Regions from separate parts of the Actinopolyspora sabaoui genome, predicted to be linked through region 3. Evidence: riboswitches for the same ligand, from Rfam matches in the RefSeq annotation. Region 3 holds a riboswitch; each other region holds the start of a gene.
What was found. Region 3 has a riboswitch for cobalamin ahead of ACOQFL_RS11235 (ribonucleoside-diphosphate reductase subunit alpha). Riboswitches for the same ligand answer to the same signal wherever they lie in the genome.
Positions count from the first base shown of each region.

Region 1: it holds a riboswitch for cobalamin, as region 3 does, so the genes downstream of both, ACOQFL_RS06855 (putative cobaltochelatase) here and ACOQFL_RS11235 (ribonucleoside-diphosphate reductase subunit alpha) in region 3, are expected to answer to the same signal.
Region 2: it holds a riboswitch for cobalamin, as region 3 does, so the genes downstream of both, metE (5-methyltetrahydropteroyltriglutamate--homocysteine S-methyltransferase) here and ACOQFL_RS11235 (ribonucleoside-diphosphate reductase subunit alpha) in region 3, are expected to answer to the same signal.

Region 1 covers NZ_JBMIHH010000003.1:382,916-393,458, reverse strand. The annotation lists gene ACOQFL_RS06865 (adenosine deaminase) at 1-881, opposite strand, end outside; gene ACOQFL_RS06860 (GNAT family N-acetyltransferase) at 1,034-1,510, shown strand; cobalamin riboswitch at 1,554-1,723, shown strand; gene ACOQFL_RS06855 (putative cobaltochelatase) at 1,760-3,955, shown strand; gene cobO (cob(I)yrinic acid a,c-diamide adenosyltransferase) at 4,301-4,915, shown strand; gene ACOQFL_RS06845 (cobyrinic acid a,c-diamide synthase CobB) at 4,909-6,312, shown strand; gene ACOQFL_RS06840 (cobalt-precorrin-4/precorrin-4 C(11)-methyltransferase) at 6,819-8,456, shown strand; gene cbiE (precorrin-6y C5,15-methyltransferase (decarboxylating) subunit CbiE) at 8,509-9,717, shown strand; gene ACOQFL_RS06830 (cobalamin biosynthesis protein) at 9,714-10,199, shown strand.
Region 2 covers NZ_JBMIHH010000005.1:130,709-141,251, reverse strand. The annotation lists gene ACOQFL_RS10660 (mandelate racemase/muconate lactonizing enzyme family protein) at 1-591, opposite strand, end outside; gene ACOQFL_RS10655 (U32 family peptidase) at 588-1,511, opposite strand; gene ACOQFL_RS10650 (IclR family transcriptional regulator) at 1,734-2,495, shown strand; gene ACOQFL_RS10645 (hypothetical protein) at 2,560-2,847, opposite strand; gene ACOQFL_RS10640 (sodium:solute symporter family protein) at 3,204-4,871, opposite strand; gene ACOQFL_RS10635 (serine hydrolase domain-containing protein) at 5,391-6,743, opposite strand; cobalamin riboswitch at 6,914-7,171, shown strand; gene metE (5-methyltetrahydropteroyltriglutamate--homocysteine S-methyltransferase) at 7,311-9,602, shown strand; gene ACOQFL_RS10625 (CPBP family intramembrane glutamic endopeptidase) at 9,899-10,543, shown strand, end outside.
Region 3 covers NZ_JBMIHH010000005.1:256,420-266,962, forward strand. The annotation lists gene ACOQFL_RS11200 (coiled-coil domain-containing protein) at 1-758, opposite strand, end outside; gene ACOQFL_RS11205 (hypothetical protein) at 925-1,569, opposite strand; gene ACOQFL_RS11210 (DivIVA domain-containing protein) at 1,574-2,650, opposite strand; gene ACOQFL_RS11215 (DUF3817 domain-containing protein) at 3,586-3,969, shown strand; gene ACOQFL_RS11220 (heme o synthase) at 3,966-4,904, shown strand; gene ACOQFL_RS11225 (Acg family FMN-binding oxidoreductase) at 5,204-6,205, shown strand; partial or broken gene ACOQFL_RS11230 (SAM-dependent methyltransferase) at 6,485-6,769, opposite strand; cobalamin riboswitch at 6,803-7,036, shown strand; gene ACOQFL_RS11235 (ribonucleoside-diphosphate reductase subunit alpha) at 7,180-9,657, shown strand; gene ACOQFL_RS11240 (ribonucleotide-diphosphate reductase subunit beta) at 9,787-10,543, shown strand, end outside.

The sequences.
Region 1 (10,543 bases), on a different contig from region 3:
ATCGCCCGGAAGTTGTCACCCACGTACCCACCGAAGTAGCTCGGGTCGTCCGAATTGATCGTGGTGAGCACACCGGCATCGACCAGTCGGGGCAGTGGGTGCTCCCGCAGGTTCGCCACACCGCGCAGCCTCACGTTCGACAGCGGACACACCGTCAGCGGAACACGGTCACGTGCCAGCCTGCTGACCAGCTCGGGGTCGTCGAGAGCCCGCACCCCGTGGTCGACCCGCTCGACCCCCAGCACGTCCAGCGCCTGCCAGACGTAGTCGGCAGGCCCCTCCTCGCCCGCGTGGGCCACCAACCGGAGCCCCGCCTGCCGGGCCCGGGAGAACACCCTCGCGAAGTCTCCCGGCGGATGCCCCAGCTCCGCGGAGTCGAGGCCGATGCCGATTATGCGCTGCCGGTGCTCCAACAGTTCGTCCAGCATCCGCTCGGCCTCCTCACTGCCTCGGTCGCGCAGGAAGCACGCGATCAGCTCGGTGCTGATCCCGAAGCGACGCTCGCTGCTCGACAACGATGCCTCCAGCCCGTCGAGCACCGTCTCCAGCGCCACCCCTCGGGTGGTGTGTGCCTGAGGGTCGAAGAAGATCTCGGCGTGGCGCACACCCTGCGCCGCCGCCCTGGCGAGGTAGCCATCGGCCAGCTCGGTGAAGTCCGCCGCGCTGCGCAGCACGTTCATGCCGGTGTAGTACAGATCCAGGAACGACTGCAGGTCACCGAACTCGTACTTCCCACGCAGCTCCTCCACCCCCGCGTACGGCAGCGTGCGGCCGTTGCGCTCGGCGAGGGCGAACGTCAGTTCCGGCTCCAGCGCACCCTCGATGTGGATGTGCAGCTCGGTCTTGGGCACTCGCAGCGCCGTCGAGGTTTCCGTGCTCAATGTCTCGTCCCTCCCTGTGGCGGTGAACCGAAGTAAGTAAACGTAACCGTTCCGTCCCGTTCCGCGCGGAGCCCTCCGCCGAGTCGTGGCATGGCGGACTCCGCACGCCACGACCGCCCGGGATCACGCGACGGTGTGATAGGTACTGGAGGGTGAACCCGCATCCCCTCGCCACCGCGGTGCAGCGCGCCTACACGGCCGATCTCGCGCCGGAGGATTTCTACCGCATGCTGCGGCTGCGCGTGGACGTCTTCGTCGTCGAGCAGCACTGCCCCTATCCGGAACTCGACGGTCGTGACCTCGAAGGAGCAACCCGCCACTTCTGGATCGACTCCGCCGATTCCGGCGTGCTCGGATATCTGCGATTGCTCGAGGACCCCGACGGCACCTTTCGGATCGGACGGGTGTGCACCGCCCCTTCCGCCCGTGGAATGGGGCTCGGCAAGAAACTGATGCGTGCCGCTGTCGCCGAGGTCCGCAAGTCGTACGCGGTGCTTTCCTCCCAGACCTATGCGGTGGGGTTCTACCGGTCGTTCGGGTTCGTCGAGTGCGGTGAGCCCTATGAGGAGGACGGAATACCGCACATCGACATGTATCGGGACCCGACAGTGACGGGAGTAACGCGGTAGGGCACGACGTTTGGTGCCCGAACGGGCTTCTGCGAGGATGCGACGTGGCCCAAGCAAGCAACGGTCAGGAAGCCGGTGTGAATCCGGCACGGCCGGCGCCACTGTGACCGGGGAGCGTTTTTCCCACGAACTGGCCACCGGGAGTCACCCGGGAAGGCCGGAGAAACGCGGCGATCCGGGAGTCAGGACACTGCCGTTGCTGCGTTCCGCAACCAGGGGCGTCCGAGACCCTAGGAAGGAATACCGGCGATGACCGCTGCCACATCGGCACCGTCCACCGTGCGATACCCGTTCTCCGCGGTTGTCGGGCACGACGATCTGCGACTGGGGTTGTTGCTCAACGCGGTGTACCCGCGTATCGGCGGGGTGCTGGTGCGGGGGGAGAAGGGTACCGCGAAGTCGACCATCGTGCGTGCGCTCGCGGCTCTGCTGCCCGCTCTCGACGTCGTCGAGAACTGCCGCTTCGGTTGCGATCCCGCCGAGCCGGACACGGACTGCCCCGACGGGCCGCACGACGAGGCGGCGGCCGGGACTCGTCGCCCCGCCCAACTCGTGGAACTCCCGGTGGGCGCTTCCGAGGACCGCCTGGTCGGATCGCTTGACGTCGAGCGCGCGTTGACCGAGGGAGTCCGCGCCTACCAGCCCGGTCTGCTGGCCGCGGCCAACCGCGGGGTGCTCTACGTCGACGAGGTCAACCTGCTGCACGACCATCTCGTCGACCTGTTGCTCGATGCCGCCGCCATGGGCCGTTCCCACGTCGAGCGTGAGGGGGTCTCGCTGTCGCACGCGGCGTCGTTCCTGCTGGTCGGCACCATGAACCCGGAAGAGGGCGAGCTGCGTCCCCAGCTGTTGGACCGCTTCGGGCTGACCGTGCAGGTAGCTGCCTCGCGCGAGGTCGACACGCGTACCGAGGTGGTGCGTCGTCGACTGCGCTTCGAGGCCGATCCCGTCGGGTTCGCGAAGGAATGGGCGGAGGAGGACGCCGAGCTCGCGCGACGCATCGCCGATGCCCGCTCCCGGGTCGACTCCGTCCAGCTGCCGGACTCCGAGGTTCGCCGGATCGCTTCGGTGTGTGCCTCGTTCGAGGTGGACGGTATGCGCGCCGATCTGGTGCTGGCACGTGCCGCGGTCGCGCACGCCGCATGGCGGGGAGTCGACGCCGTCGCCGCGGCGGACGTGGAAGCCGCGGCGAGGCTGGCGCTGCCACACCGCCGACGGCGCGATCCGTTCGACGAGCCGGGAATGGACGAGCAGCAGTTGCAGCAGGCCCTGGCCGATGCCGAACAGGACGCAGCGCAGCAGCAGGAGTCCGCGTCGGACTCGGTCACGTCCGGTTCGGACGGTGGTTCCGAGTCGAACGATTCCGAGAACGGCCCCACTGACGGCCCTGACGAGGGGCCTTCGGACGAGGACGGTTCCGGAGGTGGTGGCACCGGCGCTCCGGACGCGCCCCAGGGGCCCGACAACGCCCCTTCGGGAGGGGCCGAAGGGGCACCGCCTTCCGGCGACGATGCCGCCGGTAATGCTGCCAACGGTTCGGACGGGAACAGCTCCGAGGGCTCCGGCGGAGCCCCGCGCGAGCGGACTTCCGAGGCCTCGGACAGCACGTTCCGGGCTCGGCTGCTGGAGATTCCCGGGCTCGGCGAAGGCGCACCGGGACGGCGCTCGCGGTCGCGTTCCCGTACCGGCCAGGTCGTGCGCTCGTCCGCGGTGGACGGTCACGGTGTTCACCTGCCCGCCACGTTGGCCGCCGCGGCGCCGCACCAGCGTTCCCGGGGCCGTTCCGGCCCCGGCCTGCGGCTGCACGCAACCGATCTGCGCCACTCGGTGCGCGAAGGACGTGAGGGCAATCTGGTGCTCTTCGCGGTGGACGCCTCGGGCTCGATGGCTGCCAGGGAACGTATGTCCGCCGTCAGCGGTGCGGTCATCGCGCTGCTTCGCGACGCCTACCAACGCAGGGACAAAGTGGGAGTGGTGACCTTCCGCGGGGCGGATGGCGAGATCGCTCTGCCCCCGACCTCGTCGGTGGACACCGCTGCCACTCGGATGCGCAGGCTGCCGACCGGCGGCAAGACGCCGTTGGCGGGCGGGCTGCTCACGGCTCGCAAGGTGATCCGTACCGAGCGGATGCGTGATCCGCAGCGTCGTCCGCTGTTGGTCGTGCTCACCGACGGTAAGGCCACTGTGGGCGTCGACGCCGCGGGTAACTCCTCCACTCGTAGCCGTCGCGCCGTGGACGACGCGATGCGTTCGGCGGCGTTGCTCAACGAAATGGATGTGGCTTCCGTGGTGGTGGACTGCGAGAACGGGCCGGTGCGTCTCGGCATGGCCGATCGGCTGGCGCATGTGCTCGGAGCTCCCAATCTGCGGTTGGAGGAACTCTCCGCCGACAACGTCGCCGGTGTTGTGCGCGCGGCACGGGAAGCCGGTGCGGTGCTCGCGTGAATCCGTTCCGTCGGGAGCGCACCGTCGCACACGGTGTGGCGGCCATGGCTGATACAATGCGTGGTGTCCACCTGACCCCCAGGGGTGGACCAAAGCGCCCTCGCGCTCCCGGCACCCCCAGGCCGGTTGAGTGCGAGGGCGTTCTCTCGGCATCCGCGGCTCGGACGCGGGCCGTGGACGAAGCGTGTTTCCCGCGAGCCGACGGCGAGATCGGTGTCCGTTCGCGGTTCGGCTGCCGCGCCCCCTCCGCACGTGACCGGGGTACCCACTTCGCACCTTCCCGTTGTAAACGCCCCGCGGTCGGGCCGTGGGAGCGAACGACCATCCTCGCTTGGAGATCCTGCTATGCCACAGGGACAACCGAACTCCGTACCGAATGACGGGCTGACCACCAGGCAGCGTCGTAACCGTCCCCTGCTCGCGGTGCACACCGGTGACATGAAGGGGAAGTCCACCTCCGCGTTCGGAATGGCGTTGCGCGGCTGGAACCAGGGGTGGTCCATCGGGGTTTTCCAGTTCGTCAAGTCGGCCAAGTGGCGAGTGGGCGAGGAGTCGGCCTTCCGGGCGCTCGGCAGGTTGCACGAGGAGACCGGTGAGGGTGGTCCCGTCGAGTGGCACAAGATGGGCGAGGGATGGTCCTGGACCCGCAAACGCTCCACCGAGCAGGATCATGCCGAGGCCGCGCTGGAGGGGTGGCATGAGATCGCCCGCCGGATCGAGCAGAGCAAGCACGACCTCTACGTACTCGACGAGTTCACCTATCCGCTGCACTGGGGGTGGGTCGACGTGGCGGAAGTGGTGGAAACCCTGCGGCAGCGCCCGGGATTCCAGCATGTGGTGATCACCGGTAGGCGTGCGCCGCAGCAGTTGCTCGACGCCGCCGATCTGGCACTGGAGACCGGCAAGCTCAAACACCCGATGGATGCCGGTCAGAAGGGGCAGAAGGGGATCGAGTGGTGAGCCGCCCGGTTTCGGCCGCGGTAAGCGGTTCCGCTCATCCGCGTGTCGTGGTCGCGGCGCCGGGGTCCGGGCACGGCAAGACCACCGTCGCGACCGGACTGCTCGCGGCACTGCGCCAGCGTCTCGGCAGGGTGGCGGGATTCAAGGTGGGGCCCGACTACATCGATCCCGGGTACCACGCCGTGGCCACCGGTGCACCGGGCCGTAACCTCGACCCCGTCCTGGTCGGGGAGAGTCGAGTCGCCCCGTTGTTCGCCCACGGTGCCGAGGGGGCGGACATCTCCGTCGTCGAAGGCGTCATGGGGCTGTTCGACGGCAGGCTCGGTTCCGTGGACGAGGTGCCGTCCTACGGTTCCACGGCTCATGTCGCCTCCCTGCTGGACGCTCCGGTGGTGCTCGTGGTGGATGCCAAGGGGCAGAGTCAGAGCGTGGCCGCGTTGTTGCACGGTTTCCGGGCTTTCCAGCCGGGACTGCGGCTGGGGGGTGTGATCTTCAACAGGGTCGGTTCGGCTCGGCACGAGGGGATTCTGCGGGAGGCCGCGCGCTCCGTGGGAGTCAACGTGCTCGGTGTGCTCGCCCGCGCCGACGAGCTGCACGTGCCCTCGCGCCATCTCGGCCTCGTCACCGCCGCCGAACACGGCGCGAGGGCCGACGAGGCCGTAGCGGGCATGGCGCGGATCGTGGCCTCGGGCGTCGATCTCGATGCGGTGGCCGCACTCGCCTCCTCGGCCTCCGGAATGTCCGTCCAGCCGTGGCGTCCCGAAGCCGCGCTCGGCGCCGGTGAGGTGACGGCCGGGGCGCCTCGGGTGGCGGTGGCGGGGGGTTCGGCTTTCACCTTCGGTTACACCGAACACGTCGAACTGTTGCGAGCCGCCGGGGCGGAGGTCACCGTGGTCGATCCGCTGCGGGACGAGCGGCTGCCCGCGGGCACCAGCGGACTGATTCTGCCCGGTGGGTTCCCGGAACAGTACGTCGCGGACCTTTCCGCCAACGAAAAACTGCGCCACGACATCGCGAACCGTGTCGACGAGGGACTGCCGGTGCACGCCGAATGCGCGGGCCTGCTGTACCTGGCGCGGAGTCTGGACGGATATCCGCTGTGTGGCGTGTTGGACGCCGACGCGCGAATGTCCCCGCGCCTCACCCTCGGCTACCGGGAGGCGGTGGCGGCGAGCGACTCGGTGCTGTTCGACGAGGGAAGCCGGGTCTCCGGGCACGAGTTCCACCGCACCGTGCTCACCCGGGCATCCGGGGAAGATCCGGCGTGGTTCTGGCGTGACGACGGTGTGATCACCGAAGGATTCGTGCGCGAGAAACTGCACGCTTCCTATCTGCACACCCACCCGGTTGCGATACCCGGGGCGATCGCGCGGTTCGTGCGGGAGTGCTCCCGCTGAGAGTGCGCTCGGTGAACCCGGCTCCGAACGTCACCGCGGTCGCCGCTCGGGCGTAATTTTCCTCCCCGCCTGTCGTTCGAGTGGACACGCGCCGGGGGAGGACCCGTCGCTCGTTGTGGATCGACTCTTCGAATCCCTTCCCGAGCCGGCCCTCGGTTGTGCCGGGCAGTGCCGCGTCCGTGCTCCACGGTGGAACGGTCGTTCCGGTTCGTGCGCCGTGTGCGGCCGGAACGGTGCGCTCGGTATCGCCGGCGGTTTCGCGATACGGTCGATCAGTACGCGTCGTGGCTTTTCGGTGTCGTGTCGAGGACCGAGGTGCGGTGTTTTCGAAACCGAGTGTCGCTCGCCCGCGCCACGGACGACCGTGGGACGAGTCGGAGATCTCGTGGGTGCACCGATGACTGGACCGCCTCGACGCGGGAGACGACCGTACCGGGTGCGGCGCGCATCGATTGTCCGCAGTGGTATTACTTGCACCGCGTCAGGCGGGAGAGGAGAACGATCGCATGACTTCGGGAACTCGTACCGGGCTGGTCTCTTTCGTAGGGGCGGGCCCCGGTGCGGTCGATCTGATGACACTGCGCGCCGCGCGTCGGATCTCCGAGGCGGACATCGTTCTCTGTAGCCCGAGTACGATTTCTCCCGAAGGTGTGCGGGAACACGCACGCACCGATGTCGAGTTGCTCGACACCACCGTGATCGACAAGCGCGAGGTCCAGGAGGTCTACCGCAGGGCGGAGCGGGAACGCCTGCGAGTGGTGCGGCTGCATTCCGGGGACGCCGCGGTCTGGAGTTCGGTGCAGCAGCAGTACGACACCTGTGCGCGCATGGAACTGGAAGTGGAGATGGTTCCGGGTGTGGCCGGTCACACTGCCGCTGCCGCCGCGGTCGGCAGGGAACTCACCGGCACGGACGAGGAGTATCCCCTCATGGTGGCCAGGCCGGACGGGCAATCCAACACGCTGCCCGAGGCCTCGAAAGCGCGGGAGTTCGCCGAGAACGGCATGACCATGGCGCTGTCGGTTTCGGCGTCACGCACCGGTCAACTCGTGGAACGGTTGCGCACGGCCGGGTACGGTGACGACGTTCCCGTCGTGGTCGCCTACAAGGTCACTTGCTCGGACGAGTTGGTGCTGCGCAGCAGCGTCGGCGAGCTCGAGGGACTCGTCAAGAAGCACAGGCTCTGGCGGAACACGCTTTTCCTGGTCGGTGAGGTGCTGCGATCGCAGGCCACCCGTTCACGGTCCTATTCCTCCGGGCGCTCGCGGGAGGAGGCGGCGCGGAACGGTCGCAACGCGGAACCGACCTCGAAACGGCGCGGTGGTTCCGGTGCTCGGTACTCCGCCGGGCGGTGGACCACGGAGCGGGGTTCGGGAACCCGCGGTGCTTCCGGTGACTCCGCGAGCGGTGCGGACGGGCCGTTGCCGCAGTCCCGTTCGGACGAACAACGCGATGGTGCGCGTGCCGACGCCGAGGTCGCTTGGTGGGCGGTGCGCGACTGGCAGCAGAACACCAGGGACGCCGTCCGGACCGGTGGTCGCGGCGGGGTTCGGCACTCGGTCGTGGCCGAGCAACAGTCCGCCGAGGAGATCACGGTCCCCGAAGAAAACGTGGCCACCGAACAGGGTGCCGCGGTGTCCGGAACCGGCGAGGACGAGGTCCCGGCGACGGACGATTCCGCCGAACCCGAGTCTGTGGCGGGCGTCGAACCAGCCCACACCGCTGACGGCACGGTCGCGGGGGAGGCGGGGCGCGAAGCCGCGGTCCCCCAGGGGAATGAGCGCGACGACGTGGAGTCCGCATCGAACGATTCCCCCGGTGGTACTGAGCGGGAGCTTGCCGGGGAACCGGTCGCGTCCGAGGAGGAGCCGGGGGAGCGGCGCACCGCCGAAGGGGACGAACAGGTCGAGGTGTCGACCGCGATGGACACCGCCGAAGTCTCGGAGTCGAAAGCCGACAAGAACGGGTCCGGTTCGGGCGCCACGGCGAAGCCCGGCGCCAAGGGTTCGGCGGCCAAGTCCGGCGGTGGCAGGTCGAACACCGCGAAGAGCGGAACCAGAACCAGGCCGCAGAAGAGCACGACGAACGGAAACAGGAGCGGTTCGTCGAGTACCGGTTCCGGGAAGCGGCGCGCTGCCGAATAGGAAACCACAGCGAGAATCCAACTCAACCTTCTAGTCTGACGGAGTGTGCGACGTGGCGGTCGCGGTTATCGGAATCGACGGTGGACCGTTGCCCGAGGGTGCGGCAGAGGTACTGAACTCCGCGGCGCTGATCGTGGGAGCTCCCCCGCACTTGCGGGCACACGCACCGGAAGGGGTGCGAACGGTCGAGCTCGGTTCGTTCGGACCCGCGTTGAGCGCGCTTTCCGCGTTGACCGCCGAGGAAACCGGTGTGGTGCTCGCCTCGGGGGACCCCGGTTTCTTCGGTGCCGTCCGCGCCCTGCGCGACAAGGGACTGCGGTGCGCGGTGCTGCCCGCCCTGTCCAGTGTGCAACGACTGCTCGCGAGCATGGGGCGCTCCTGGGAGGACGCCAGTGTGGTCAACGCGCGCATCGGGGGACTGCACCGTGCGCTCAACATCTGTCGCGCGCGTTCGGCCGTGGTGGTGCTGACCGGTGGGGACACCGGACCGGCGCAACTCGCCTCCGGGCTGCGTGGCTGGCGCCGCACGATGATCGTCGGTGAGGACCTCGGAGGCGAGCACGAGCGTGTAACCACGATCGAGCCGGAGGAGGCGGCGGAGCGTAACTGGTTCGAACCCAACATCGTCTGTTGCGTGGACGAGCCGGATGCCGTGCCCGGACGTAGCTGGCACAGCGGGGGCGAGCCCACACCTCCGGAACGGTGGGCCCTTCCGGAGGCCGAGTTCTCCCATCGAGAGGGAACCGTCACTCCGAGCGAAGTTCGTGCGCTCGCGCTGGCTCGACTGACTCCCAGGCCCGGCAGCCTGGTGTGGGACGTGGGGGCGGGCTCGGGTTCGGTGGCGGTGGAATGCGCCAGGATGGGTGCCGCCTGCGTCGCGGTGGAGTCCGATGAGGCCCAGGTCGTACGGCTGGTTTCCAACGCTGCCGCCCACGGGGTGAACGTCCGCGTCGAGGAGGGTGCCGCACCGGCGGTGTTGCGCGGGCTCGCCAAGCCGGATTCGATTTTCGTCGGGATCGACGACGCGGAAGTGCTCACCGCCTGCGCCCACGTGGGGGCGCGGCGGGTCGTGCTTGCCTCGCACACGCTGGACCGGATCGCGGCGAACCGGGATGTGCTGCGCAACGCCGGTTACCACGTCGAAGGCGTGCAGCTCTTCGCTAACCGGATGGTCACCTCGGACGAGGACGTTTCGGGACTGGCGGCGGGTGAGCCGGTGGTACTGCTCGCCGCGGAGCTTCCCAACGGGAACGCCGCGTGAATGTCAGCGGAGCTCTGGTGATCGGTATCGGTGCTTCCAGCGGGGTAACCGCTACCGCCGTGACGGAAGCACTGTCCGCACTGGACGGGCGTTTTCCCGGTGATCCCGTTGCCGTCCGGGCGGTGGCCACGATCGATCGTGCGGCGGAGTCGGGGCAACTGCGTGCCGGACTGCGAAAACACTCGCGGCACTGGTCGCTCGCGGTCGAGGGGGAACTGCCTGTGCTGTGCTACTCGGCCGAAGCGCTCGCCGGGACGATCGTCCCCAACCCGAGCGCTTCCGTGGGGCAACGGGTCGGCACTCCCAGCGTCGCGGAAGCGGCCTGTCTGCGTGCCGCCACCGAACTCGGGGAGGGCCCGGCTCGGATGGTCCTGCACAAGTTCGTCACCGCCGGGGTCACGCTCGCGGCGGCCAGTTCCGCGGGATCACCGCGAGCGTTGCGACCGGTCGTTCCCGGAAGAGTGCTCCGTCGGCTGCGTTGATCCTCGCGGGCGGAGGTCCCGGCTGATCACCGTGCTCGCCGTTCGACGCACTAAGCGTTACGGCCGCGTCAAGTTGGCTACACAAAGTGAGTAATTGGCCGACTATTAAGCCAATTTGGCGATAGATCTTGACTGTATCGAGTGAAGCTACATTACAGTACTGCAAGCTATATGCGAGAAAACTTCGGCTTGCGTGGTTGCCAACAGCCTTACGGGTGAATCGACCACGCCCACCACCGCACCGACTGGGGGTGTGCGGTGGTGTTTTCTTTTTCGGGCGTGTTTTCGCCGTTCAACGCGGTTCTTCCTCCCGCTCCGGAGCGTCGTTCCGCGGCTTCCGCGGG
Region 2 (10,543 bases), 130 kb from region 3:
GGGGGTGAAGCGGCCGTGCATCTCGACCAGGATCTCCACCTCGGGGCCGACGGCGTCCCGCACGGCCGAGACCAGCTCCACCGAGCGCCGCAACTCGGCGGGCTCCAGTTCCCAGCGGCCCGGACCGAACGGATCGAACTTCAGTGCCCGGTATCCGCTGTCGACCACCGCACGGGCCGCTTCGTGGAACTGTTCGGCGGTGCGCTCCACGGTGTACCAGCCGTTGGCGTAGGCCTTTATCCCGTCCCGGACGTTCCCGCCCAGCAACCGCCAGACGGGTTGCCCGAGTGCCTTGCCGATGATGTCCCAGCAGGCCATCTCCACGCACGCGATGCCGGACATGACGACCTCACCGGCGCGGCCGTAGTCCCCGCGCTTCATGCGCCACACCAGCGCTTCGATGTTGAACGGGTCGGCACCGATCACGTGGTTGCGTGCGGCCTCGTTGAAGTAGCCGAGCAACGCCTCGGTGTGTCCCAGCATGCGGGTCTCTCCGACACCCACGATGCCGTCGTCGGTGTGCACCCGCAGGTAGGTCAGATCGCGCCAGGGCGTGCCGAGCACCAGGGGTTCGATTTTCGTGATCCTCATCGGTGTTCACCCACTTCGGTCGGGACGGCCAGATCGGCCACGGGCAGTTCGGATGTCTCCGCCTCGGGCATGTAGCGGTGCAGCATGTCCAACCCGATGCGGGCGCGGCGTACGCGTTCCTTCCCGAGGCCGACGACCGTGTCGGTGAGATGGCTTCCGCTCGGATAGATGTTGGGGGCGTTGCGCAACCCGAACTTGACGTAGACCGGCGCCGCCACCCGCACTATCTCGGCTATCTCGTAGTGCCGGACGAATCCGCCGAGATCGTCGGGGGACTCGATGTAGACGTCGAGCGGGAGGTCCGTGGCCGCTCGGATCGCGGCCAGCTGTGCCGGTGAGAGATCGGTCGGCACATTGTAGGTGTCGGCGCCGAACTCCTCCGCGATACGTATCGAGGCCGGATTGGACAGAGCCATTTGGACACTGATCTTGAAGCGCATGTCCGGTGGGAGTTCCCGCTGGGCCCGCATCCTGGCTGCCACGGAAAGCACTCCCAGATCGGTGATCAGCACGCTGCGCACTCCGGCCGCCGCGCTTCTGCGGATGTCCTCGAGCACGTGAACCAGCTGCTCGGTGCCGCGTGCCTGGGACGCGACCGTGCCGCCGGTCGGGGACGAGGCCATCGCACCGGTGTGCCAGCCGGCTTGTGGCCGGGCGAACAGGCTCAACTCGACGTGGTTGCGGGCGGCGGTGCCCGCCATTCGCGTGAGCTCGTCGTCGGTGAGCAGCATCGCCCCGCTTCCCTGGGAGATCCGGTGCACCGGGACATCGCGCTCATCGGCCTCGGCAAGCACCGCGTCGAGCACTTCCGGCCCCTCGGTGCTGGGGATCTCCACCCGGTAACGAGCACCGTCCGGGAAACGCTTCGAGCTGTCCGGCGGTGACTCGGCATCCCCGGAGGGCAATCCTTGGGATCGCAAGAACGTTCGTGCTTCCAACGCCTACTCCGTTCGAAATATCGGACGTTGTTCGGACAACTTAGTCGCGGGAGTTCCGCGAGGTCAATAGGCGATGCCGCGAGCAACCGACGGCTCCGTTCGGTAGGCTGTTCGAAATACCGGTCAAATACCGAAGCACAGCCGGCAGGCATCGCGGGCCGGGTCACAGCGCGTCCCGGCCCGACAACGGGAGGTAAGAACCCGGTGGCACGAGCGGTACCCGCACTACAGCGGGCATTCGACATCCTGGAGCTCTTCCTGGACGAACCGGAGCTGAGCGCTCCGGAGATCACGGGAAAGCTGGGACTGCCGCGCACAACGGTGCACGAGTTGCTCAGCACGCTCGTGGAACGCGGGTATCTCGTCCCCTCCGGACGGGGCGGCGCTCGCTACCGACTGGGGGTGCGGGGTTTCCAACTCGGCTCCGCCTACGCCGAGCGTCTGGACCTCGCCCGCGAGGGACAGCTGGTCGCGGAGGAAGTGGCCGCCGAGTGCAACGAGACCGTGCACCTCGGTATCCGCGAGGGCACCGAGGTGCTCTACATCGCCAAGGTCGACAGTGGACATCCGGTGCGGATGGTCTCGGCCGTGGGCAGGCGGTTGCCCGCCCACTGCACCGCTGTCGGCAAGGCCCTGCTCGCCTCGCTCTCGAAGCGGGAGCTCGACGAGCTCTACGGTTCGGAGAAACTGCGCGCGATGACGGACAACAGCCTCACCGACCTCACCAGCCTCCGCGCGGAACTCGACGACGTGGCCGAGCACGGTCGCTCCCGGGAGTACTGCGAGTCCAACGACGCGGTCGCCTGTGTGGCGGCTCCGGTGCACGACCACTACGGAGTGGTCGTGGCCGCGATGAGCATCGCGGTCCCCATCCTGCGCTGGAGCGAAACCGCGGCGAGCGAACTCACCGGAACCGTGATGCGGGGAGCGGAGAACCTCTCGGAACGGCTGGGCTACCGCGCATGACGGGGCTTTTCGTTCCGGCCGGAACGAAAAGCCCCGTCAGCGGGTTTCCACGGCGGAAACCCGATCAGTCGCCCTCATCGCCCTGCGCAGGGGTTTCCAACGGCCGCAACCGCACCCACAACAGGAAAAGCGCGCCCAGGATCAACATCGACAGCCCCGTCCAGAGATTGATGTTGACCCCCTGAGCCTTGGCCAATCCCTCCTCGGTGGGAAACAGCCCGGCCGATCCGACCAACAGGCCGTAGACCACGAACAGGCCGCCTATGACCGTCCGCACGTCGAACAGCTTCGCCGATCTCTCCCGCCGTGCGGCGTCCGACTGCTCGCTTCCCGGTTCACGCGACTCCGACATCGCTCACCTCCACCGAACCTGCTGTCCTTCTTGATCCAAAAACCCGAGTCCCCAACTCAACGAACACCACCTCTCGGCCCGAGAGCATCTCCTCGTCGAACTCCTCGATCCGCACTCCGGTCAGGATGTGACGATCTTCTACGGCACGACAGCTCCGAACTCCAACCACTCCCGCGGGTCGAACTCCCATCACTCACGCGGTCGGCACCGCCGCGGGTTCTCCCGTGCGGCTCTCGCGAGGACGCCGGAGACGTTGTGTAGTACCTACCCGATGTCGCCGGACCCGCAGCGAGAGCCGTGCGAGAGGTTCCGCCACGGGACCACCCCGGCAGCCCGGCCACAGACTCTGTCCAAAACTAGAGGGAGAAGGGGACGTAGCACAGCACGGCGAGCACGATCGCACCCCAACCGAGCAGGGCCGGTTTGCGGTACCAGGCGTCGTCGCCCCGCTGCATCTCTCCGGAGTCCGTGGCATCGGCCCGGGTGTAGACCAGCCCCGCGAGTTCGGCCTCCGGCTTCGGGGTCGTCGCCAGCGCGATCGGGACACTGACCACGAGGTCGGTCACGAGCGCGATGATGGCCGCGATCATGTTCACGCCCTGCGCGCTGTCCATGTCCACTATTCCGGCCCGGTACATGCTGTAGAACGCGATCGGCGCGAGGGTGCCGAGCAGCAATCCCCAGAAGCCCGCCTTGGCGGTCATGCGTTTCCAGAACAACGCCAGAATGAACGTGGCGAACAACGGGACGTTGAAGAACGAGAACAACGTCTGCATGTAGTTCATGATGTTGCTGAAGGAAGCCGCGATGAACGCCGTTCCGATACCGATCACCACACCGATGGCGGTGATGACACGGCCGACCGTGAGGTAGTGCGAATCCGGCATGTTCGGTTTTATGTACGGCTCCCAGATATCCGCGGTGAACACGGTGTTGAAACTGGAGACGTTGGCCGCCATACCGGCCATGAACGAGGCCATCAGACCCGTGACCGCCAGCCCCAGCACGCCGTTCGGCAACAATTGCGCCATGAGCAGCGGAATCGCCGAGTTGTAGTCGTACTGGCTGCCCGGTTGCCCGATGTTGGGCTGCATGATCAACGCGATCAGACCGGGCAGCACCACGACCAACGGGATGAACATCTTGGGGAACGCCGCGATCAGTGGAGTACGCCGGGCAGCCGAGAGGTTCTTGGCGGACAGCGAGCGCTGCACCTCCGCGAAGTTGGTGGTCCAGTACCCGAAGGAGATCGCGAAACCGAGGCCCAACGAGATGGTGAGCCAGTTGGCCCCGAGCGGGTTGTCCTGCCCGAAGCCTGTTCCGCCCCATGCGGTCAGGAACTGCGCTCCCTCGGAGGCGGTCACCTTGTCGATGACGCCACTGACACCACCGACCCGGATCAGGCCGAGCACGGTCAGCGGCACCAGCGCCGCCACGATGACGAAGAACTGCAGTACCTCGTTGTAGATGGCCGAGGTGAGTCCACCGACGGTGATGTAGATCAGCACGAACACACCGGCTATGACGATGGACAGTGGGATCGGCCAGCCGAGCAGTGCCCGCAGCACGATGGCCAGTGCGTAGAGATTCACACCGGCTATCAGGACAGAGGCCACCGCGAATATGACCGCGCTCAGCAGATGGGAGGAACTGCTGAACCGCCGCAGCAGGAATTCGGGAACACTGCGCACCTTCGAGTTGTAGTAGAACGGCATCATGACCAGGCCGAGGAAAACCATGGCCGGAATCGCGCCGATCAGATACCAGTGCACGGTGTAGGCGCCGTACTGCGCGCCGTTGGCGGCCATGCCGAGAATCTCGGTGGCTCCCAGATTCGCCGAGACGAACGCCAGTCCCGTCACCCACGCGGGTAGTGAACGCCCGGACAGAAAGAAGTCGAGCGTGGAGTGGACGCTTCGTTTCGCGGCGAACGCGATACCTAGCACGACCACGAAGTAAATGACAAGAATGAGGCTGTCCATCCAGTTCATGGACAGCCGTAGCCCATCGGCCAGAGTGTGCATTGTCGTCCGATCCTGTCGCCGTCCGCGAGTTGGCTCTCCAATCGCATGTCCGGAATACCGAACGTTGTTCGACAACGTACGACACGATCGGGTGACGGTCAACACATGCGAGACGGCAGGTTCTCCCTCGGACGGAGTACCAGCAGCGATCGTCCGATACGCACGGCAGCAGGCAAAGAAGCCGAGGACGCACGCTGCACACAGCGGACACCGGCGAACACGAGTTTCTCCGAGAGCGCTCACACAGCGTAGATCGTCCGCGAAGGACGACGCACGGTCCGGCACACCGCGAAGCGACGTCTCAAGGAACGGGCTCCCGTGGCCTGGACTCCCGCCACCGGATGCCGGACAACCGTCTCCGCCAGCGGTCCGTCGAGGAACCGGGGCGGATCCCCGGGGCGGGACTCCCGAATGTCGGGATCGGCCGACGCGCGATCACACGCAGGCTCGTGCTTCGCAGCAGGGGGCTTCCCTGGACGCAGGGCGCGACGAAGTCACGCGGAAACTCGCACCGAGTTCTCACTCCCAGGGCAATGTTCCGCCCGGAACGGGGGCCGACGGATCGTAGGGCCTTCTGGTGAAGACGAAGGTGTTGAGATCCAGATGCGTGGCTGTGCCGTCCGCGGCGCGCACCACGCGCAGTCGTTCCCCGCGGTGGTACCCGTCCAGTCCGATCCAGTTGTCCGGTCCGTCCGGCCGGAATCGTGATGGCCGACCCGGCCCCTGCCAGGCAGCGAGATCGAGCACCCCGTCGGGCAACACTCGGAGCAGCTGCGGGACCGGCCCCCAGTACCACAGGCCGGTCAGCTCCAGCAGCTCCTCGGAGACCCCACCCTCGGGAACCCACTCCGGCGGGATGCGGGGTTCGTGCTCGGCGAGGATCTCGAGCAGATCGACCGCGAGTGCGCCGTTCGCTCCGGCGGTCGTGTTGGCGAGAAAGATCACACCGGTGGACTCGGCCGGGTCGGCCAGCATGTTGGCCAGAAAGCCCGGCATGGAACCACTGTGACCCACGAGCGCACGACCGTTGTGCCGTGCCAGTTGCAGCCCCAGCCCGGCTCCCCTGGTCCACTGCGGCCCGTCGTCCACACTGGCCGGTTTGCGCATCTCGTCGAGCGTGTCGGGGTGCAGCACCTCCCCGGTCTCACCGGTCAGGAAGCGCAACCAGCGGATCATGTCATCCACCGTGGACCAGAGCTGACCGGCCGGGGCCATCGCGACCGCGTCCTCGAACGGTTCGGATTGCAACACGTCGGCCCAGGGGTGCACCGCCAGCCCGGGGGCGTACGGCGGGACGGGGCTCTCGGTGGTGCGGCGCATCCCGAGCGGTTCCAGGATCTCCTCGCGGACCACCGACATGAACTCGTTGCCGCGTACTCGCTCAACCAACTGCCCCAGCAGCCCGAACGCGGTGTTGGAGTAGTGGAACACGTGCTGCGGTTCGGGACGCAGCTGGGCGCTGTCCACGCCCGCGAGGAAGTCCTCGGCGGACTCGCCCTTTGTCCGTTCCCACCACTGCCCGGCAGGCTCGGAGCTGAGCCCACTGCAGTGCGCGAGCAGCTGCCAGATCTGCCGGTCGTCGACCGCCGTGCCCGGCACGTGGTCACCGAACCGGTCGGCCAACGACAGCAGCCCCTCGTCGCGCAGTCGCATCACCAGCACCGCCACGAAGGTCTTGGTGATGGACCCGATGCGGTACTGCGTATCGGAGTCGGGCCGCCGATCGTCCACCCGCCCACGAGAATCCACCCAGATCGTCTCACCGTCACGCACCAGTCCGGCGATAATCGAGGGCACACGGTTGCCCGACTGTTCCAGTGCCAGTCGGCGCAGCAGGGCGCGTCGGGTCGCGGGCAGCAGTTCACCGGCCATGCGCCTCATACTTTCGCGCTGTCACCGACGTTGGCAAGTTCGCCACGCGGCGGGACGCGGTGTGACCGCTGCTACATCGAACGGCGAAACGGCAGCCGAGCGGCGGTACGAGCGTGCCGATCAACCGCCGTGAAAGGCGGGTGGGGCTTGCCAAACCGGACGGCGAGCGCAACCATACGAGCGCCGATGGTTCAGCGGCGAGGGCGAACGGTCCCGCCGCTGAGGCAAGAGGGAATCCGGTGCGAATCCGGAACTGCCCCGCAGCGGTGAGTGGGAACGAACGTCGTCACCGCCGCGCTCCCCGACCGGGATCGCGAGCGGAACACGGCACTGGACCCGAGGTCCGGGAAGCCGACGACCAGTAGGAGAACCGGCTGAAGCCGGTGGTGCCCGCGAGTCCGAAGACCTGCCGTCGGTGCGTACCGCGAGCGGTGCGCGAGTCCGGGACCTCGAGGGAAGGTCGGCAGGGCGGTCACGTCGCGAGCTCCCACGCGACCGTGGACACGTGTGCCCTCATTCCTCGAGGTGCTCGGTCGACCATGTCGTCGAGCTCGCGAGGAGAGAGCTTTGACCAGCGAAATCGGATCCACCGTACTCGGATACCCCCGTATCGGCCCGCAGCGGGAACTCAAGCGGGCGCTGGAGAGCTACTGGGCGGGCAAGAGCGGCAGGGAACAGCTGCGCGAGACGGCCCGCACGCTGCGTACCCAGAGCTGGCGGGAACTGCACGCGGCGGGTCTGGGATCCGTTCCCAGCAACACGTTCTCCTATTACGACCAGGTCCTGGACACCGCGGTGACCTTCGGCGCCGTGCCGGAGCGCTACCGCGAGCTGGGGCTGGACTCGTTGGACACCTACTTCGCCATGGCGCGCGGCGTGGAATCCACCCCGCCGCTGGAGATGACGAAGTGGTTCGACACCAACTACCACTACCTCGTTCCCGAGATCGGCCCGAACACCGAGTTCAGCCTCGCCGACCGCACCCCCGTGAAGCGGTTCCGGGAAGCCGGGGAACTCGGGATAACCACCCGCCCCGTGCTGGTGGGGCCGCTGACCTTCCTGCTGCTGTCCAAGAGCGCCGAGGGGGCACCGTCCTCCTTCACGCCGCTGCACCGGTTGGACGATCTGCTGGAGGTCTACACCGAGCTGCTGGGTGAGCTCCACCGCGCCGGTGTGGAATGGGTGCAGCTGGACGAGCCCGCGTTCGCGGCCGACCGCCAGCCGGCGGAACTGGAGAAGCTGCGCGGGGCCTACCGCAAGCTCGGTGAGCTCACCGCGCGGCCGAAGCTGTTCGTGCCCACCTACTTCGGTGATCCCGGCGAGGCCCTCGGCGTGCTGGCCTCCTCGCCGATCGAGGCGGTCGGGGTCGACCTCGTGGCCGGCTCGACCACGATGGAGGTGCTGTCCGGACTGACCGGTCTGCGGAACAAGACGCTGGTGGCCGGTCTGGTGGAGGGTCGCAACATCTGGCGGACCGACCTCGACGACGCGCTGTCCAAGGCGGCGACGCTGCTCGGGCTCGCCGGTGAGGTCTCGGTGGGCACCTCGTGCTCGCTGCTGCACGTCCCCTACGACGTCGAGGCCGAGAAGGACATCGACCCGCAGGTCAAGTCCTGGTTGGCGTTCGCGCGGCAGAAGGTCGAGGAGGTCGTGCTGCTCGACCGCGCCCTGCACGAGGGGCGGGACGCGGTGCGCACGCAGCTGGACAGGGCCCGCGCTCCGATCGAGGACCGGCGAAACGCGGCCCGGCTGCGCGCCAAGACGGTGCGTGACCGCACCTCGAAGCTGCGTCCACGGGACGCCGAACGCGGTGAGTACGCCAAGCGGCGTGCGGAGCAGCAGCGGGCTCTCGGACTGCCGCCGCTGCCGACCACCACGATCGGTTCGTTCCCGCAGACCACGGACGTCCGCAAGGCGCGTGCCCAGCTCCGGGACGGCAGGATCGACGAGGCCACCTACAACACCAGGATGGCCGACGAGATCCAGCGTGTGATCACCATGCAGGAGGACCTCGGACTCGACGTGCTCGTGCACGGCGAGCCGGAGCGCAACGACATGGTGCAGTACTTCTCGGAGTACATGAACGGCTTCGTGAGCACGCTGAACGGCTGGGTGCAGTCCTACGGTTCGCGCTGCGTGCGCCCGCCGATCCTGTTCGGCGACGTCTCGCGGCCCGAGCCCATCACCGTCGAGTGGGCCAAGAAGGCCCAGAGCATGACCAGCAAGCCGGTCAAGGGCATGCTCACCGGCCCGGTGACCATCCTGGCCTGGTCGTTCGTCCGCGACGACCAGCCGCTCGGTGATACGGCCAACCAGGTGGCGTTGGCGATCCGGGACGAGGTGAGCGACCTCGAATCGGCCGGTATCGGTGTGGTGCAGGTCGATGAGCCCGCGCTGCGGGAGCTGCTGCCGCTGCGTTCGGAACAGCACGGGCAGTACCTGGAGTGGGCGGTGCGCTCGTTCCGCCTGGCCACGGCGGGCGTAACCGACGCCACGCAGATCCACACCCACCTGTGCTACTCCGAATTCGGCGAGGTCATCGACGCGATCGTGGACCTCGACGCGGACGTGACGAGCCTGGAGGCCGCTCGTTCCCGGATGGAGGTGTTGGACGACCTCAACGAGGTCGGTTTCGCCAGGGGCGTCGGCCCGGGTGTCTACGACATCCACTCGCCGCGTGTGCCGGACTCCGACGAGATCGAGAAGCTGCTCGGCGCGGCCCTGGCGGCCGTGCCCGCCGAGCGGCTGTGGGTCAACCCCGACTGCGGGCTCAAGACCCGTGGCTACGAGGAGGTGAAGACCGCCCTGGAGAACATGCGTGTCGCGACCGAGCGGGTGCGCGGTTCGTTGCGGAGCTGAGCGCGCCCGACGGGTCGGATCGTCGGACTAGCGCCGTGCGTGTTCACCAGCCATGAGCTCCCGCGCGGTTCGCGGGGGAGCGACACGCGCACGGCGTGGAACGGGTCGCTCCGGAGTTCACGGACTCCGGGGCGACCCGTTCGTGTTCGGTGGACGACCGTACGGTTCTCGCCGCGGCGAGAACCCGCGAGATGTTGTGCCGACCGCCCCCACGGAGGCCGGGAAGTCGGGTTTCCGTGGAGAATATCGACGATCACCCGCTGTATCCGTGCGACTTGGATTGGCAGAATACCGTGATGAGCTCCGAGTACGACCGAGTGGACGTTCGCGGGGTGGTCGGCTTCGTGCTGATCGCCTACATACCGGCGTGGTTGCTGACCCTGCCGCTGTGGCTTTCCGGCGAGGGCCTGTCCTGGGCCTGGTACCCACCATTGCTGATCGCGATGATGTTCACGCCTGCCGTGGCGACGTTCGTGACGAACCGCTGGATCAGCCCGCGAGGCCGGATACTCCGCGAGACCGGTGTGACCCACCCCAACGGGATACGCGGCTGGTGGCGGTACGGGGTGCTCGGCTGGCTCGGCGCCCCGGTGGCGATGCTGCTGGCGCTGGTTGTCGGCTGGGCACTGACCGTCTACGACGCGCACTGGTTCGACTTCGCCGGGCTGCCGGGCCAGCTCCGCTTCGCGCTGACCGACCAGGCTCCGGACTCCGCCTTCGTCGGGGGCCTGCTGCTGCTGTCGCACGTGTTCGTGTTCGGCTGGTTGAACGTGATTCCCGCCGCGGGTGAGGAGTTGGGCTGGCGCGGTTACCTCACACCCGCCCTGCTGCCACTGGGGCAACCCGCCGCTTTCCTGATCACCGGGGTGCTGTGGGGGCTCTGGCACGCTCCGCTGCTGGTGCTGGGGTACAACTACCCGACGGTGCCTGTCGTGGCCGCC
Region 3 (10,543 bases):
AGTGAGACCGCGGAGGCGCCGATGGTGTTGCTGGCCGTGTCGAGCGTGTTCAGCACGTGATCACGCAGCGACTCCAGCTCCGTGCGGTGCCGGGTGATTTCCTCCAGCGTTTCCCGCCTGTGCCGTTCCGCCTCGGCTTCCTGCTTACCGCATTCGCGGCGGGTTCGTTCCACCAGCTCGGCCGCGTCCCGCCGCGCCGCGTTCATCAACGACTTGTAGGCGTCCCGGACGGACCGGCGCATCCGCTGTTCCCGTTCCCGCAGTTCGTTGAGCTGTCGTGCCCGGTCGCGGTGCAACCGTTCGTGGCGTCGTTCTATCTCGGCGAGCAGTCGTTCGCACTGCCCGTGCAGCTCACCCGCGGTGTCCTCGGCCTGCTCGATCAGCCGGTTCGCCTCGCTCTCGGCGGAACCGCGGATCACTTCCGCTTCGTGCCCTGCCTGTTCGCGGATGGTCCGCAGTTCCTGCTCGGCGAGCGCCAGCATCTCCTGCACCCGCTGGGAGGCGGCTGGTAGACCCGTTTCCGAGGACTCCACGTGGTGCAGGCGTTGCTGTGTCTCGATCAGCTCCTGACGGGTCCGGTCGTAGAGCTCGCGCAGATCCGAGTTCAGTCGAGCCGATTCGTTGCGATCTATGGTCACCAGTTCGAGCTGGTTCTCCAGCACCTCGAGATGCTCCAGTACCTGCTCACGTTGAAATCCGCGGAACTGGACGTCGAACCCGGGCCGGAGCGGAACCACGGCGTCGGCGGCGTCTTCCATGTCGAATCCTCCTGTCCGCGACTGCCCTACGAGATCGGCTCGATGATGATCGAGAGTGGGATTGCCGTATCGGATCGAGACGTGGGATCGCTGGTCCCCACGAGGGGGTGCTTATCGGCGTGCCGCGCCCGGTGGGATTTCGGCTCGCCGCCGGGTGGCTCCGGCGCTACCGCTGTTGCCTGCCGTTGCTCGAATGACCGTTCTCCTCCATCCGCAGTTCGCCGGTCAGGCGCATGCGCAGTTCCTCCAGCCGCTGTTTGCTGTCGTCCATCGGTTGGATGTACTCCCGGTGGAACCGCTCCGCGCTCTCCTCGCTGCCGAAGTGGGACTCGGCACCGGGGCTCCCGGGGGGCGAGTCCCCGGCGTTCGACTTCCCGGGGTTCGTGGGTTGTTCGGTTCGGGCGGGTTGTTCCGACACATCGGTTCCGGCCATCGCGTCTGGTTCGGTGGGTGCCTCCACCCCGGTAGGAGTGACCGGCCGGTTCCGAGGACCCTCGTCCCGTGTCGGGTCCGTTCGGTTATCCGGTTCCGCCGCGCTTGCCTCGGAGGACTCGACGCGCTCCGCGTCGTCCTCCTGCGGAGCTCCCCTTCCGATCCTTCTCGGTTGCCCGTTACGTCCCGAACCGCTCAGCAGGGCCGTCGAGGTGGTCAGTCTGGCCAGTTGCCTGCGCAATCGTTGTTGCCGTCGCCGTGCTCGGAAGAGCAGGATCGCGGCCGGAAGCGCCGTGAGTAGGACTCCGGAAAGCACCGCGAGCCCCAGCCGGAGCAGGTGCCATCCGGCCGGAGCCCACGGGATCAGCTCAGCAGTCATCGAATCAGTGTCCGTAGTCGACCGAATGGGGGTGGTTCTCGCCGTCCGTACCCAGGGGGTTTGCCCTGTTCAGCACGGGGACCTCGTCGTGTACCGGGTCGTCCTCGGTGACGGGGTTCACGGGGATCGGCCGATTGCCGGTCTCCGCGGCCTGCTGGTCCGGCTGGAACGGGATGCGTTCCTCCACCGACTCCCGCGGCATTTCCGGTTCGGCGGGGGAGAGCGCTTCGCGTGTCTCACCGGTTGCCCCACCACCGGGAGTGGCGTAGGAGAGGTCCGTCTCCCGTTGGGGCTGTTCGACGATCAACAGCGGTCGGGGCTGTTCGCTGAGTACGTCGCGTTGTTGCCCGACGAAGGTGGCCACCGCGTCCATGTTCTGCACCAACCTGCTGCGCAGATCCTCCAGCTGTTCGGCGCGGGAACGCAGCTCACTCATGAGCTCGCTGTGCCTGCGACGGGCGTCCTCCTCCAAGTCGCCGCAGCGCTGACGAGTGTTCTGGAGCAGCTCGTCGGCGTCCCTGCGCGCGGCTGTCAGGGCCTCTTCGTAGGTACTGCGGTAGGACTGCTTGAGTTGCTCGGCCCTCGCCTCGACCTGGGCGGAACGCGAAGCGTGCTCCTCGTCGAGACGCTTTCTGCGTTCCTCGAGGTCGTCGACGAGTTCCGAACACTCCTGGCGCAGTTCGGCCGCGCGGTTCTCCGCCTCGGTCCGGACGCGTTCGGCATCGGTCTCCGCGACGCCGCGGATCGTCTCGGCCTCACGGTTGGCGTGCTCACGAATGGCGGTGGCTTCTTCCTCCGCCATGTTCAGCATGTGTTGCATCCGCGCGGTGATGTAGGGCTGCCCGGTATCGGCGTTCTGCACCCGTTTCAACTCACCGGCGGTTTCCTCCATCTGCCTGCGCGTCTCATCGGTGATGCGCCGTTGGTCCTCGTTGAGCCGGATCGCCTCGTCCCTGTCGGTGACCAGGATCCGGATCTGGTCCTCCAGCAGTTCGATGTGTTCCAGAACCTGTTTTCGGTTGAATCCGCGGAACTCGTTGTCGAACCCCGGCCTAAGGGGAACGATGGCCTCGTCTTCCATGGTCCACCGCACTTCCGCTCGACACTGTGCTGCTGGTGATCCTAAGCGGAGTGACGGATTTTCCGGCGCATGCTTGATGCGCACGTCCGCGTTCTCACTCGAACGAGCGAGACTCCTCGTTGAATGAAATAAATTCATTTTATTGTGGGTAGGTACGCGGATGTTACGCGCGAAATCGTGGCGAATACGAAATCGATAGGAAAAATTTTCACGAAACGTGTGGCAGTGCTCGACGAATTCCCTGACCCGCGCTGAGCATGCTGCGACTGTATTCCGGAGGTACGAGTAGGCTCCCAACTCGAAGGAGGTGGCCGACACGAGTTCACCGAACAGGCGTGCATCGCCAACCGCGGTCCGAGGCGGTCTACCGCATTCCGCGCGACCGGGCGTGCCGAGGCGACGAACTCCGAGCCACCACCGGCCGACGAGTCGATGATCACCGCCGCCCTCGCCACTCGGAAGCCCGAGTCGCGTTCCTACGAGTTCGGCGCCGAGGCGTACCACTCGGCCCACTCGCCACTCGGCCCACTCGGCGAGCACCGGTAGCGGGAGACCGCTATCCCGGCTCGCCGATCGTTCGTCGACGGCGGCGGCCCGGCTGGGGTCGCTCGCGCGTGGTGGTCGCTCCGGGGATGGCCGTGCCGCGGCGCAGCCCGGAGCGCTCGCGGTGACCCGCCTGGGGCGTCCCCGTGCATCGCGTGAACCCGGCGGTTCGGGGTGCCGTTGTACCCGCCCGAAGTGGCCGAGACCACTGTCGGTGTCAGGTAGTCGCAAGTCGCTGTGAGCCGTGGCGTACGGTCTTCAGCGACGGGCAGCCACGGTGGCCCGCCTCATCCGCGTGCCACGGACGGCAGTCGATCCATCGGCCCACGAACGGGACGGACACCGCCGCCGGGGTCGTGGTGGAGGCACGAGGCGGGATTGAGGGAGTTGTCGTGAAGCCGAGTGTTCTGCTGACCGGTTACCGGGTCATGGCGTATGTGACGGCCGTGCTGCTGATCGCACTGTGCGTGGCGATGGTGGGCAAGTACGGCTGGCCGAGCGGCACCGACGTGCAGCACGTCGGCGAGACCGCCACCACCGTCATCGGAATCGCCCACGGTTGGCTGTACATGGTCTATCTGGTGTTGGCACTGTTGATCACTCGGCTGTTGCGGGTCCCCATCGGGCCCATGATCCTGGTCCTGTTGGCCGGAACGATTCCCTTCGGTGCCTTCTTCGCCGAGCACAAGGTGGTTCAGTGGTTCCGCGTGTGGAGCACAGCAAAGTACGGTCCCGCGGCCGGGACAACCCAGCAGACCGGGTCGGCGCAGACATGACGACCGCGACACGATCCACCGGGGACGAGGAAAGCTCCGCGGGCCGCGCCGGGGCGCGCGGTGTGCTCAGCGCCTATTTGGCACTGACCAAGCCACGCGTCATAGAGCTGCTGCTGATCACCACGATTCCGGCCATGTTCCTGGCGGAACGCGGGGTCCCCTCGTTGCTGCTCGTGTTGGTCACCCTGGTGGGGGGAGCCATGGCAGCGGGCAGTGCGAACACGCTCAACTGCGTCGCCGACTCGGACATCGACGCGGTCATGGACCGCACCAAGTCCCGCCCGCTGGTCAGCTACCGCGTGCCGCGTACTCACGCCCTGGTGTTCGGGCTCGTGCTGAGCGTGGCATCGTTCGCCGTGCTGTGGGGCGGGGCGAACCTGTTGGCCGCGGTGCTCGCGCTCTCGGCCACGTTGTTCTACGTCTTCATCTACACGCTGGTGCTCAAACGGCGCACCTCGCAGAACATCGTCTGGGGCGGCGCCGCCGGCTGCATGCCGGTCCTGGTCGGCTGGGCCGCCGTCTCCGGAACCGTGGAGTGGCCCGCGGTGGTGATGTTCGCCGTGGTCTTCCTCTGGACACCCCCGCATTTCTGGTCCCTGGCGATGAAGTACCGCGAGGACTACGAACGGGCGGGCGTGCCGATGCTTCCCGTGGTGGCGACTCCGCGGCAGGTCTCGGCGCGCATCCTGGCCTACTCCTGGGCCACCGTGGCGAGCACGCTGCTGCTGATCCCGGTCACCAGCTGGATCTACGTCGGCTGTGCCGTGGCGATCGGTGCGGTGTTCCTGGTGATGGCACAGCGACTGCACCAGGGGGTGCGCCGTGGTCGCGGCGTCAACCCGATGCGGCTGTTCCACCTGTCGAACAGCTACCTCAGCGGGTTGTTCCTGGCACTGGCCGTCGACGCCGCGATCGGGCTGCCCGTGCTCGGCTGATCAGTCCGGCACGGATGGTGCTCCCGTCGCGGTCCGAGCTCGTGCGGTTGGCACTGCTCTCGCCGATCCTGAGCGCGGTACCGTCCGCCCGCGCTTTTCCGCCGGCATATATCCGTCGAATTCCGCTCGTGCCCGGTAACCGCGCTGCGGCTTTCCCGGCACGGCGGCATAGTGAGCCCTGGGATTTCGATATCCGGCCCTTTCGCGCTCGGTGATCCCGCCCGGCACTTCGGCCGCCACTGGTGCCGATCGATCGCGCTATCGCGGCGAGCGCACACTCGTGTCCCAGGGGGTCGACCATGAGTTGGCTCAGACCGCACCGGCGGCGAGCCGGTACTTCCACAACCGAACAGGGTTGGTCACCCGAAGAGGTCCACAGCCTGGAGGACGCGGTCGCCCGGGCACCCTCGGTGCACAATACCCAACCTTGGGAACTGACGACGAGTGATCGCACGGCCCTGCTGCGTGAGCGACCCGACGTGGCACTCGAACAGCACGATCCGGAAGGCAGGGATCGGCGGCTCTCCTGCGGCGCCGCGGTGACCAACCTGTTCCTCGCGGTGCGCGCGAGCGGCTGGGCCGCCCAGATTCGACGGGGACCGGAGGAAAGCGAATCCGACGATCCCCGGCTGGTCGCCACCGTCGGGGCCACGCATCGGCAACAGCCGACGGTTTCCGAGGGGCAGCGCTTCCGGGCGATCCCCCGGCGTGCCAGCTATCGCAGGCCGTTCCACCAACAGCAGCTCCCCCACGTGGGGCGGGAGGCGTTGCTGGCGGCGGGGAACTCCTCCGAGGTTCACGCGCGCTGGATAACCGGTATCGAGGAGGCCAGGACCCTTGCCGAGATCCTGGGCTACGCGGCTCGAGTGCACCGCAGGGACCGCCACTACCAGCGGGAACTGGCCATGTGGCTGGTGAGTGGACAGGGTGGTGTGGACCCGGGAGGCGGCATCGCCTCCGAGGATCTCGGTAGCGAGGGTGTGGCCGCCGTCGGCCTCGTCGGCTCGAGCAGCAGGCTGCCCGACGAACGGCATCTCTCCGAGTGGATCGCGAATGAGTCGATCATGGTGCTGACCACCGGCACCGACGAACCCGCCGCGCACCTCCGTGCCGGTGAAGCCATGCAGTTCGCCTGGCTCACCGCCACCAGCCTGGGCCTGGTGGCCTCGGTCATCACGCAACCGTTCAACCTCACCGAGGTGCGCGCGGGACTCCGGGACCGACTCGGACTGCCGGGGCCCCCGCACGCGTTGCTCAGGTTCGGTTATCCCGTTCCGGTGCCGAGTCAGCGCCGTTTCTGAGGCTGTCCGAGGTTCGAGGTCGTGGCCTGCCGGGGCTGTCTCAGCGTGCCAGACGTCCCGCCGCTCCGTACGCGTTCGAGACCTCGATCGCCTCGCGGGTGACAGTGTCCGGGGTGCCAGCTCGGCAGCGGTACGAGTCCGGGGTCCACCAGTTCGTAGCCCCATCAACTCGGTTATCTCGTGCGGAGGGCGCCAGCTGACCGGTGTCGGCGTGCGGGCCATGACCTCCTCGGCGTCGGCGAGCAGTCGCTGTGCGTGGGCCACCGCCACCGGTTCGTGATCGCCGTAGGTCACCCGGGTACTCGGATTGAGCGACTGGGCCACTTCGTGCACGTTGCCAACGGTCGGAATGCCCGCCCCCAGGTCCAGGAACTGGTCGATCCCCCGCGCGGACAGGTACGCGACCGCGCGTCGTCCGAGGAAGGCCCGGTTGGCCCGCGCGTACTCGCGAGCGTGTGGTCTCGCGGTCGATCCGGCCTCGGCCGCTGCACGATCGGCCGCGAAGTTGGTGGCTCCACCCAGGTAGTGGTCGTACACCCGGGCAGCAAAAGCTCGGTAGCCCATGTGGGGGTTGCATAGATCCAACAAGTCAACATGTAGTGTGTTGATGTCGGCGGTTCACCGGATTCGAACGATTCGGTGTGCCAACAGGGAACCCGGTGCGACTCCGGGACTGCCCCGCAGCGGTAAACGGGAACGAACGCCGTGCCACCCCCAGGGTGGTTTCAGCACTGGACGTCGATTCGTCCGGGAAGCGACGGTTATCAGGACCGGCGGTCGAACCGCCGGAAGCCCGTGAGTCCGAAGACCTGCCGTCGATGCGCGCACGAGCGTGCGCGCCGTCCGCGACCTCGAGGGAGGGTCCGCGCGAACTTGGCCGGACGCGTGCCCCGGAATCCGGTGCCGTGTCCCGCGGGCCTCGTGTGTTCCCGCCCGGTCCGGGCATCGGTTCGAACTCGCGAGGAGAGTGCACAGTGACTCAACTGTCCGACGCCGTCGTGTCTTCCGTCGCCCTCGACATCCGCGTCAGCGGCCCGCTCGGGGAATCGGAACCACTGAACTGGGACAGGGTGTCCACAGTGGTGGAACAGGCCTGTGCCGGGTTGGCGGACGTGTCCGCCGAGCACGTGTTGCGCGAGGTGCGGCGCAACCTCTACGACGGTATCTCGTCCGACGAGCTGGCGAGCGCGCTGATCATGGCCGCCCGCACGCTCGTCGAAGCCGAACCGAACTACTCACTGGTCACGGCCCGGCTGTTGTTGGACGACCTTCGCCGCGAGGCCCTCAGCTTCCTGGAGGGACAGCAGCGTGAGGCCGACCAGGAAGAGATGCGGCACCGCTATCCGGACTACTTCGCCCGCTACGTGCGACACGGCATCGAGATCGGCCAGCTCGATTCGCGGCTGGGTGAGTTCGATCTCGAAGAACTCGGCGCCGCGTTGCGCCCGGAACGCGACACGCTGTTCGACTTCCTCGGGGTGCGCACCCTTTACGATCGCTACCTGCTGCACGACCGGGGGATGCGTTACGAGCTGCCGCAGGCGTTCTTCATGCGGGTGGCCATGGGGCTCGCGCTGGCGGAGGACGATCGCGGCCGTCGTGCGGTGGAGTTCTACGAGCTGTTGTCGGGCATGGATTTCATGTGCTCCACCCCGACGCTGTTCAACGCGGGAACCACCCGTCCCCAGCTGTCGTCCTGCTTTCTCACCACCGTCGACGACGACCTGCGGCACATCTTTCACTCGATCGGCAACAACGCCAAGCTGTCCAAGTACGCCGGAGGACTGGGCAACGACTGGACACCGGTACGCGGCATCGGTGCCCACATCAACGGCACCAACGGGCAGTCCCAGGGTGTCGTGCCGTTCCTCAAGATCGCCAACGACACGGCGGTGGCGGTCAACCAGGGCGGCAAGCGCAAGGGCGCGGTGTGCGCCTACCTGGAGACCTGGCACATCGACATCGAGGAGTTCCTCGACCTGCGCAAGAACACCGGCGACGACCGCAGGCGCACCCACGACATGAACACCGCGAACTGGGTTCCGGACGAGTTCCTCCGGCGGGTCGAGGCCGACGGCACCTGGACGTTGTTCTCCCCCGACGAGGTTGGTGACCTGCACGACCTGTACGGCACGGAGTTCGCCGAGCGCTACCGTGAGTACGAACGCGCCGCCGAGCGCGGCGAGCTGAAGGTCCACCGCGAGGTGGGGGCCGTGGACCTGTGGCGCCGGATGCTGACCATGCTGTTCGAGACCGGCCACCCGTGGATCACCTTCAAGGATCCCTGCAACCTGCGCTCCCCGCAGCAGCACGCCGGGGTGGTGCACTCCTCCAACCTGTGCACCGAGATCACGCTCAACACCGACCGGGACGAGGTCGCGGTGTGCAATCTGGGCTCGATCAACCTCGCCAACCACGTCACCGCCGACGGTATCGATCGCGAGCGGTTGGAACGCACCACCCGAACCGCTGTGCGCATGCTCGACAACGTCATCGACATCAACTTCTACACGATTCCGGAAGCACGCGACTCCAACCTGCGGCACCGGCCGGTCGGGCTGGGAGTCATGGGACTGACCGACGCGCTGTTCAGGCGTCGCATCCCGATGTCCTCGCAACGGGCCGTGGAGTTCGCCGACCGGAGTATGGAGGAGATCAGCTATCACGCGATCTCCGCCTCCTCGGAACTGGCGGCCGAACGCGGCCGCTACGAATCGTTCGAGGGTTCGCTGTGGAGTCGGGGGATCCTGCCGCTGGACTCGCTGGAGCTGCTGCGGCGCGAACGCGACGGGGACGTCGAGTTGTCGAGCTCCTCGACACTGGACTGGCAGTCGCTGCGGGAGAAAGTGCGGCTGCGGGGAATGCGCAACTCCAACGTGATGGCGATCGCTCCCACCGCCACGATCTCCAACATCTGCGGCGTCGGGCAGTCCGTCGAACCGCTCTACCGCAACCTCTACGTCAAGTCGAACATGTCCGGCGACTTCACCGTGATCAACCCGCACCTGGTCGACGACCTGAAGCGAGCGGGGCTGTGGGACCGGCGCATGGTGGCCGATCTGAAGTACTACGACGGTGCTCTCGGATCGATCGAGCGAATCCCGGAGGAACTCAAGGAGCTCTACGCCACGGCGTTCGAGATCGACTCGGACTGGCTCATCGAGGCCGCGGCGCGCAGGCAGAAGTGGATCGACCAGGCCCAGTCGCTGAACCTGTACCTGGCGCGGCCGAGCGGACGCGAACTCGACAGGCAGTACCGCAACGCCTGGCGCAAGGGGCTCAAGACCACCTACTACCTGCGTTCCAGCAGCGCCTCGGACGTGGAGAAGAGCACGCTGCGCGGCACCGACGGCAAGCTCAACGCGGTCTCACCCACCGTGATCCCCGCCGATGGCACGGGCGAGAGCTCGGCCTGTGCCGTGGCGGACACCGATTGCGAAGTCTGCCAATGAGCGGACGGACAGCGCGCGGGTGAGCTCGCCCCACCGGGAAAGTCTCGAGGTGTCCCAGCGAGAGCACTGGGCACCGCAGCGGGCCGGAAAGGTTCGCGGAAATCATTCACAGGAGGACCGGAAGCCAGTATGACCTCGTTGAACGTGCCGGAAACCGCCAGCCCCGACACCAGCGGACTCGGGGAGATCGACCGTTCCGGATCCCGGGTCGACGCGGCGGACAAGGCGATGATCAATTCCCGCGCCGACGTCAACCAGCTGTTGCCGTTGAAGTACGGCTGGGCCTGGGACAAGTACCTGGCCGGGTGCAACAATCACTGGATGCCCACCGAGGTGTCCATGCAGGCCGACATCGCGCTGTGGAAGTCCCCGGACGGGCTCACCGACGACGAGCGGTTGATGCTCAAGCGCAATCTCGGCTTCTTCGCCACCGCCGAGTCACTGGTCGCCAACAACGTGGTGCTGGCGGTGTACCGGCACATCACCAATCCGGAGTGCAGGCAGTACCTGCTCCGTCAGGCGTTCGAGGAGGCGGTGCACACCCACACCTTCCAGTACATCTGCGAAAGTCTGGGCCTCGACGAGGGCGAGCTGTTCAACATGTACCGCGAGGTTCCGTCCATCTCGGACAAGGACTCGTGGGCGTTGCGGTACACCAGGAACCTGGAGAATCCCGACTTCGCCACCGGGACGCCGGAGGCGGACCAGGCGTTCCTGCGCGACCTCGTGGCGTTCTACGTGATCTTCGAGGGGATGTGGTTCTACACCGGCTTCGCGCAGATCCTGTCGCTGGGGCGCAGGAACAAGATGGTCGGTATCGCCGAGCAGTACCAGTACATCCTCCGGGACGAGTCGATCCACCTCAATTTCGGGATCGACTGCATCA